4 regions of the Shewanella sp. 125m-7 genome follow, and region 1 is predicted to be linked to each of the others. Evidence: predicted binding sites of a transcription regulator. Region 1 holds the regulator's gene; each other region holds the start of a gene.
The links. The regulator sigma-54, encoded in region 1, starts transcription at its own class of promoters, with help from an activator protein. The targets are predictions, from matches to a motif close to GTTGGCACGNNNNTNGNNT.
Positions count from the first base shown of each region.

Region 2: a site for sigma-54 is predicted at 1,252-1,270, ahead of flhA (flagellar biosynthesis protein FlhA). Genes of this name have one in related genera too.
Region 3: a site for sigma-54 is predicted at 768-786, ahead of ACVBIL_RS08520 (DUF3192 domain-containing protein). Genes of this name have one in related genera too.
Region 4: a site for sigma-54 is predicted at 1,350-1,368, ahead of flgA (flagellar basal body P-ring formation chaperone FlgA). Genes of this name have one in related genera too.

Region 1 covers NZ_JBRILQ010000006.1:91,233-93,426, forward strand. Annotated here, with positions in the region: gene hpf (ribosome hibernation promoting factor) at 1-173, opposite strand, end outside; gene ACVBIL_RS04500 (RNA polymerase factor sigma-54) at 204-1,664, opposite strand; gene lptB (LPS export ABC transporter ATP-binding protein) at 1,801-2,194, opposite strand, start outside.
Region 2 covers NZ_JBRILQ010000045.1:13,140-15,333, forward strand. Annotated here, with positions in the region: gene flhA (flagellar biosynthesis protein FlhA) at 1-1,214, opposite strand, end outside; gene flhB (flagellar biosynthesis protein FlhB) at 1,366-2,194, opposite strand, start outside.
Region 3 covers NZ_JBRILQ010000013.1:63,662-65,855, reverse strand. Annotated here, with positions in the region: gene ACVBIL_RS08530 (Zn-ribbon-containing protein) at 1-310, opposite strand, end outside; gene ACVBIL_RS08525 (hypothetical protein) at 310-669, opposite strand; gene ACVBIL_RS08520 (DUF3192 domain-containing protein) at 807-1,199, shown strand; gene ACVBIL_RS08515 (DUF2789 domain-containing protein) at 1,207-1,440, opposite strand; gene ACVBIL_RS08510 (GNAT family N-acetyltransferase) at 1,627-2,194, shown strand, end outside.
Region 4 covers NZ_JBRILQ010000043.1:15,620-17,813, reverse strand. Annotated here, with positions in the region: gene flgM (flagellar biosynthesis anti-sigma factor FlgM) at 98-412, opposite strand; gene flgA (flagellar basal body P-ring formation chaperone FlgA) at 504-1,211, opposite strand; gene ACVBIL_RS16985 (chemotaxis protein CheV) at 1,498-2,194, shown strand, end outside.

The sequences.
Region 1 (2,194 bases):
TTTTTTAGGTGGATTTTTGCTTCGGCAATTTGCTGCATTTTCTGTACATTCAAAATAACGTGCACATTATTGATCTGATCGAAATGTCGTTCAAGCTTTGTAAATTTTTCTTCTACATAACCTCGCAATGAATCCGTGATTTCGACGTGATGTCCTGTCAGGTTGATTTGCATATATCGATCCTCCAAGTGCCTAATTTTGAGTTATAAACTCTTACGTTGGTTTGAGGGGGGGATCAGCATTGCTTCTCGATATTTTGCAATCGTACGTCTAGCAACTTTAATCCCTTGTTCAGCCAAAAGTTGCGCCATTTTGCTATCGCTCAATGGTTTCTTTTGGTTTTCTGCTGCGACTAACTTCTTAATAAATGCTCTAATTGCTGTTGATGAACACTCCCCCCCATCATCTGTTCCTACGTGGCTGGAGAAGAAATACTTGAGTTCAAAAATACCTCTTGGGGTATGCATATACTTTTGAGTGGTAACGCGTGAGATGGTTGATTCGTGCATTTCAACGGCTTCAGCAATATCGTTTAGTACCATAGGCTTCATGGCTTCTTCGCCATATTCAAAAAATCCTTGCTGGAATTTCACAATACAGTTACTTACCTTTAGCAAGGTGTCGTTACGGCTTTCAAGGCTTTTAATAAACCATTTAGCTTCTTGCAAATGACCACGGATAAACTGCCCATCGGCCTGATTTTTGGTGCTACGAGCCATAGAGGCATAATGTTGGTTAACATTAATTTTAGGCATGTAATCAGGATTAAGCTCTACTACCCAGCGACCTTTTTTCTTGCTAACAGATACATCTGGAATCACGTATTCGTCTTTACTACGGGCAATAGCGAGCCCTGGTCTCGGGTTGAGGGTTTGGATCAGTGTGATAGCATCACGCAGATCATCCTCTTTGAGCTTAGTTTTACGCATTAACTGCCTAAAATCACGTCCAGCAATCAGGTCTAAATAGTCTTTAATCAGTAGTCTAGCGTTATCAATATGCGGAGTATCGGCGGCGTACTGGGCTAATTGGATAAGCAAACACTCGCTAAGATCACGCGCTGCAACGCCAATGGGGTCAAAATGTTGAATGCGTTTTAAAACGGCTTCGACTTCATCAAGCTCGGTTTCAGGATCGCCCATCGCCTCTAAAATATCATCACAGCTTTGGGTTAAGTAACCGCGCTCATCAATGGCGTCGATAATAGCGGTGGCGATAGCGAGATCATTCTCTGAAAATGGAGTCAGATTTTTTTGCCACTCGAGATGCTCATATAATCCTTCACTCGTCTCGCCTTGAAATGGCATATCGTCTTCACGACTCACGCCTGAGCTTGAATTAGAAGAAACGGTATAGACTTCATCCCAAGTCGTGTCCATTGGCAGTTCATCTGGCATAGAGTCTTGAGTCATGGCATCGGAGGTTTCAACGCTGGCGCTATCTAGATCTAGGTCATTAGAATCACTTGAAGATGGATCGTCACTGTTGTCCATGTCGCCATCTGATTGCTCTTCATCTAACTCTAGTAACGGATTAGAATCTAATGCTTGTTGGATCTCTTGTTGTAACTCTAAAGAAGACAGTTGTAACAGACGGATCGCCTGTTGTAACTGTGGAGTCATGGTGAGCTGTTGACCCATTTTGAGCTGGAGTGACGCTTTCATCGTACCGCTATTCCCTACACTGTAGTTAAACGTTTAAGCTCGCTGAATTGGCGAAGGTAGCTCTAAAACTCAATAGTTTGATTTTTATTGGAAAGAATTCCATATTGAGTTTATTAGCTTCCATACTGTGAATTAACTATAGCCTGAATTGTTCACCTAAGTACACCGCACGAACCTGTTGGTTGTCCAAGATTTCAGCAGGCGTGCCTTCGGCAATGAGATTTCCGTGACTTACGATATAGGCATGCTCACAAACGTCTAATGTTTCACGAACATTGTGGTCAGTAATTAATACACCTAAGCCGCGGCTTTTAAGCTGCTCAATGATTTTTTTAATATCGATAACTGAGATCGGATCAACACCTGCAAACGGCTCGTCTAATAAAATGAACTTAGGGTTGGCCGCGAGTGCTCTGGCAATCTCAACTCGGCGACGCTCCCCCCCTGACAGCGCCATACCTTGGCTGTCGCGGATGTGGGTAATGTGAAACTCTTCTAACAGATGCTCTAATTGCTCTTCACGTTGCTCG
Region 2 (2,194 bases), on a different contig from region 1:
AAGAAGCCGAGCTCTTGTGACAGCTTCTTACGTACACCCTTAATACGCCCAAGTAGCTCGCCGCCCTGACCTTTATCCACTAAGGGGATTAGACGATAACCCACTTCTAGACCTATGGTGTCAACATGTTGTACGTCATCCCAGCTCAGCTCTTTAGGCTCAGTGTTACGAGGCTCCACCGGGCCTGACTTTGCAAGTTCCAGCGCGCGCTCGCGCTCTGTGGCTTGTTTTTTCTTAATAAAGTAAGCGCCCGCTCCAGCCGTTGCTGCACAGGATAAGAACACCAAATGTGGCATACCAGGCACTATGCCCATCACGAACATCACGCCTGCCGCAATCGCTAGCGCCTTGGGACTGTCAAACATCTGTCCCATGACCATTTCGCCCATGTCACCAGACTCGTTTTGACGGGTCACCATCAAGGCGGCAGCAATAGATAATAGAAGACCAGGGATCTGTGCGACTAGGCCATCACCAATGGTTAATAGGGTATAAATTTCAACGGCAGAAGAGAAAGATAAGTCATGCTGAGCAATACCAATAATAAAACCGCCCACAATATTAATAACAAGAATTAATATTCCGGCGACCGCATCACCTTTTACGAATTTTGACGCACCGTCCATCGCACCGTAAAAATCCGCTTCACGGGTCACTTCTGCGCGGCGTGCGCGCGCTTCATCTTGGCTTAATAAGCCTGCATTTAGATCGGCATCGATGGCCATTTGCTTACCCGGCATGGCGTCAAGGGTAAAGCGAGCACTGACCTCGGAGATACGCCCAGCACCTTTAGTCACCACGGCGAAGTTAATAATAATAAGGATTAAAAACACCACTAAGCCTACGGCGTAGTTACCACCTATCACCACAGAACCAAAAGCTTCAATCACTTTACCCGCAGCATCGCCACCATTATGACCTTCAAGCAGTACCACACGTGTCGAGGCGACGTTAAGCGCCAACCTGAGTAAGGTCGCGACCAACAAAACCGTAGGAAACGCTGCAAAGTCGAGCGGTCGGTCGCTGTAAATCGCCACCAAAAGCACCACTAGCGCCAGTGCAATATTGAATGTGAAAAGGATATCGAGCAGGAACGCAGGCATAGGTAAGATGATCATAGCCAGAGCGGCTAAAACCAATAACGGTGTCCCAATACCTTTGAAATGCGCAGGCTTTATCTGTATTAATTGGCCTAGCCTTGCTTTAAGTTCCATTCACCCTGAGTCCGATCTTTGACGTCTAACGCCTATACAGCAAATACTGTACCAATTATTTTTACTCGAATTAAACCGACTATAACCCGAAACACGCTAGCAAAGAATATTTCGCGTTTTGAGTGACCGATTTTTGGGCAGTTAATCCATTTTAATGTTTTAAATCATCAGGGATCGGCTGCTTAATCGGGATAGCGTTAGGCCTTCTGCCCTTACCTTTTTGATATTGTCTTAATTGGAATACATAAGCTAGCACCTGAGCAACGGCAGTAAAGAGCCCCTCTGGGATCTCTTGATCAATTTTGGTCGTATGAAAGATTGCTCGCGCCAGTGGTGGAGCAGATACAATTGCAACATCGTGCTCACGCGCAATTTCGCGTATTTTAAAGGCCACTTCATCGACACCTTTTGCAACAACAAAAGGTGCTGTAGAGCGGCTTGCGTCATATTTAACTGCAACAGCGTAATGCTCAGGGTTTACCACGATTACGTCGGCATTTGGTACTTCGCCCATCATTCGCCTTTGTGACATCTCGTGTTGCAGCTGACGAATACGACCTTTCACCTCAGGTTTACCCTCGGTGTCTTTATATTCGTCTTTCACTTCCTGTTTAGTCATTTTTAGCTGTTTAGCATGGTTCCAAACTTGAAATGGCACATCGATAATCACAATCAGTAACGTTGACGCGCACAGTAAAATAAAAATCCATACCACGATATCAAGCGCATGATAAATATTGCCTGGCAGATGATCTTGCGACAGCATCAAAATATCATTGAGATAAAGAGTTAATAGCAGATAAGCGGTAATGGCCACCACCGAGAATTTTGCAATGCCTTTGGTCAATTCAACCAGGGCCTGCACGCCAAACATCCGTTTCAAGCCAGCAACTGGACTCATTTTACTCGCTTTTGGCATGAAGGCTTGAGTAGAAAATGACATTCCACCTAAGGCGATGTTACCGGCAAAAGCAATCAAG
Region 3 (2,194 bases), on a different contig from region 1:
TGTCTTGACTAGAGACTTCTGAATTGATGTCTTGGCCAATATATTTCTCACGTGGGGCTAGCAATTTAGCCTCGGTGAGCTCATTAAATGCGGAGTCAACCCAAGGGCTATTGAATCGTTTCGAGAGACTGCTTTTCTCTGGTGTTAATAGCCTTGCTCTAAATTCGCCATCATTAAAGGCGACGGCGAATTCTCGGCCTAAAATTTGTCCATTGGCTCGATAGGCTTCGAGTAAGCCATTAATCGCTTTTTCTGCCGCAGTGATTGTAGTGTTATCGAAGCATTCAAATCGTAATTCAACCACGTGCATTAGTTGTCGTTCCCTTTAGTGTCATTTAGGTGTTGTTTAAACTCGTTAAACTGCAGTTTTAGTGAACTCAATTCAGTTTTCAACAGATTAAGCTCCCGCTGGAGATGAATGATTTTGTTTGCTTGCTCTGAGTGGCTTAAAGGCGCGTCGCTATTCTTATTGACGTTTTCAGTGAAAATCTGCGTCGACAGGGCATTTTTATCTTCAGCGCTCATGGATTTAAACTGTTGCAGGCCTTGGATCAATATAGGCATGGCTATGCTGTTACCGAGTTTGGTTTTAATGAGTGCCATTGTTGGCGCCTTGCCTTCATCACTGAGCCTTTTGGCCGCACCTAGTACTTGTTCTAATGGACTCATGGTTAGTCAAATTCCTTACTCGTTAGCATTTTCGTTAATCTATTGGCGACGCTAAAATCATATAGACAATAAAATTAATATAAAACAGTAACTTAACGCATGGCATGTTAATTGCTTTTTAAGTAAAACTAAAAACAATGTTAATACAGGAAGTTAAAGTGAAAAATAAATTATTAGGTTTAGCGTTTTTTGGGATTGCAAGCTTAGGGCTAACAGGCTGTGTGGTCAATGTCGGTGATGGTGAATCTGGCTGGGATAACAATGGATCGTGGGAAAAAGTTCAAGATAAAAACCGTGCTAACCTGGCAAAAATTTCCTTGGGTATGTCTAAAGATCAAGTGACAACTCTTATGGGAACGGCAGACTTTAATGAGGCATACATTCAGCAAGACAAAGAAGTGTATGTACTTTTTTATCGTACTCAACGTACTCATGGTGACGGCAAGACGACTAAGGATGAATGCACACCTGTGGTGATCAGCAATAACGCGGTAGTGGGCTGGGGTGAAATGGCCTATAGCAAAATCTAATGTCCGTTCATGGTTTTCTTAATAAGGTGTCTAAATGATCAATAACTTCAGACCATTGGGCATCTTCTGCTATAGATTCAATTAAAAAATGTTTCTGCGCCTTATTCCAAAATGGTGCTTCATGAAGTGGTATAACATTCGCTAGTGAGTGGCCACTAATAAAAGCCTCAATTGAGGCGTCGTCGCTCTCTAGCCCAAGTTGTAAAAAAAGCTGGGTGAAGTTTTGTGCTGTGGTATCCATTTTTTACTACCGTTGCGATACAGTCCCTTTAAGTATGGTTTATAAATCAAGATTAAACTTATCTTCTATTTCCAGTTCATTTGCTTAGGTCTCATATCGGCTTAACGCTTTAAATTGATTATTAATTGCACTTTTCTATAGGCTTGCTACATTGGAGTTGTGTGATCTTGATCAAGGAAAATAACAATGGAAAATCAAGCCATGGAAGAATGCCGAGCTGTTTATTTAACCGCTGAAGATTTACGCATTGCAGCCTCTATCCTATATAACGCCTATCATGACGATCCCTTTTTTTTAGAAACGATTTTTACGGGGGATCAGGCGCAGTACCAACAAAAATTGCGTGGGGCCATTAGAGAAGAACTTAACGAATTATGGCAACAAGAACAGGCATTAATCGGTATGTTCGTCGGGGAACGTTTAATCGGGCTCGCTTGCATTGTGACTCAGCAAGTTCCGTTAGGTGAGGCGCGCTATTGGCATTGGAGGTTGAAAATGTTGTTAAGTGCGGGCTGGCAGTCAACTCAAGCACTTATTAACAAAGAAAATCAAATCATCGAAAGCTTGCCAAGCAATCAATGTGGCATCTTGCAGTTCATTGCGATAGCGAATAATGAACAAGGTAAGGGCTACGGCGGACTGTTAGTTAACGCTGTATTAAGTTGGTGTGATGAACAGCCTCATTTAGATGGCGTCGGAGTATTTGCAAGTACTGCTGCCCACATAGCCCTATTTAGTCACCATGGTTTTGAAC
Region 4 (2,194 bases), on a different contig from region 1:
ATAGAGTTCGTTGCTTTGACCCGTTATGGCTTAAATACGCGCATAAGCTAATGCACAAGTTAATATGCAAGCGAATACATAAGCTAGCAGATAAAGCTTAATTTAAGTCTTTAAGCTCATTTTCAAAGGTTGCGATGTTAGTTGCAAGCTTCTCTGGATCGATTTTGTAACGACCTTCAGCAATTGCCGCTTTAATTTCGTCTACTTTCTTTTGGTCAATTTCTGGCAAGTCAGCCATCTTAGTTTGTACATTTTGAATCTGTTGAGCTTGCGCTGTGATAGACACAGAATCGCCTTTCTGAGTCGTTGTCGCTGGGGCTGCGGGTGTTTGAGCCTCTGCACTTTTAGCGTTCATACCTGTACCAATACGTGTATTGGCATGAGGGTTTACGTGTTTAATATCAATAGCCATTTTGAGATCCAACAGTTAATAAAGAGAGTTTCTTACCTAGACTATCGGCAATGTAACTCGTTACTTTAGGACTTTTTACACACTTATATTCTTACATTCTTACTTCGACTTGGCCAACGCCTGTGACCCTAGCATCGAGTTTTTTATGGGAGTGACTGTTTTTTATGCGGATCTTGTCGCCAATATTGCCGTCATGCAGTGCTTCACCCACGGTTTTAATTTGAAAGTTTTCTGACCGGGCAAATATAGACACACTATCGCCCTTACATACAATGCACAGTTGGTTAACAAAAATGGGTTGTCCAGGCGCGACGCGTCGTTTCAGTCTTGCTCCTACGACTTCAGAGAGTTGTTCAAATTGTTGGCCTCGTAACATGCTTTGTTCTATATATTCGAGTTCAATATCGCTCTGGGAGAGAAGATCTCCGGGGCCCATGGTCGACTTTGCGACCACGATGGGATACATGATATCGACTCTTACAGATAAGAAAATCTGCCATGGATAACTTAAGTCTGGGCTATTGCAGCTGATTTTTACGGTATTGTTGCGACGAATAGCGCGGTCACTGGCGATTTCAGCGGTTATCGGTAAGTAGCAGTTTGGTAGATTGATACGCGTATCTAAGCTCTGGGGGGTGATATTAATCTTTGCTTTATCAGGCGCTTCAATTTTTTCTTCAACTGCCGCTATAGCTAATCGAGAAATGGTCGATATAGAAGGAATGCTAGCGACTGCTGTCGCAGATGCTACAGTTGGTAGCAGAAGTATCATCAAAAATGAGTAAAAGTGGATTTTCATAATGAATGCAGTAGCTTGATTCGCTAAAATGCGACCGTATAGTATTAAGTACTGAACTGCAATCATCTTTATCCTTTGGGATTTGCTTGCGTCATTAGTTTGACTGAAAAGGCGATACTCGCTTGGATAGCTTCAAATAAGCAAGTAGTGTGCCTAAAGACGATAGTTGTGTGAAATATAGCGGGTGTAGCCGGATTCTAACATATATGTGAACCATACATTTACCCCGTACTAATTAAATTGAAATAGATATGAGCCTATGAAAATAGGTACAAGGCAAAAATGTATGTCGAATATTCTCGAATCTGTAAATAAACGGACTCAATTGGTTGGACAAAATCGTCTAGAATTATTGTTATTTAAACTGAATGGACGTCAGCGATTCGGTATCAATGTTTTCAAAGTGAAAGAGGTGCTTCAGTGTCCACCTTTAACTGCGTTACCTAAACTGAACTCTAAGGTGCGTGGTATTGCTCACGTTCGCGGCATGACCATTTCGGTCATTGATTTGAGCGCGGCAACCGGTGGTCGTCCTATTGAGGATGTTGCTAACAGCTTCATTATTATCTCGGAGTATAACCGCAGTGTGCAGGGTTTCTTGGTCAGCTCGGTAGAGCGGATTATCAACATGAATTGGGAAGCGATTATGCCGCCGCCAAAAGGGACGGGGAAATTCTCTTACTTAACCGCGGTGACAGAGATTGAAAATGAGTTAGTTGAGATTTTAGATGTTGAAAAAATTCTTGATGAGATCTCACCGGTTAACACTAATACCAGTAAAGAGTTGGATGAAGCGTTAACGATTGATAGAAACCAGCATTACCACATCATGGTGATTGATGATTCTTCAGTTGCACGTAAGCAGATCATTAGAGCGCTGACCTCACTCGATTTACAAATCGATACTGCAAAAGACGGTAAAGAAGCCTTGGAAAAGTTGCGTGCGATTGCCGCAGAACTTGACGATGTGTCGACAGAGATCC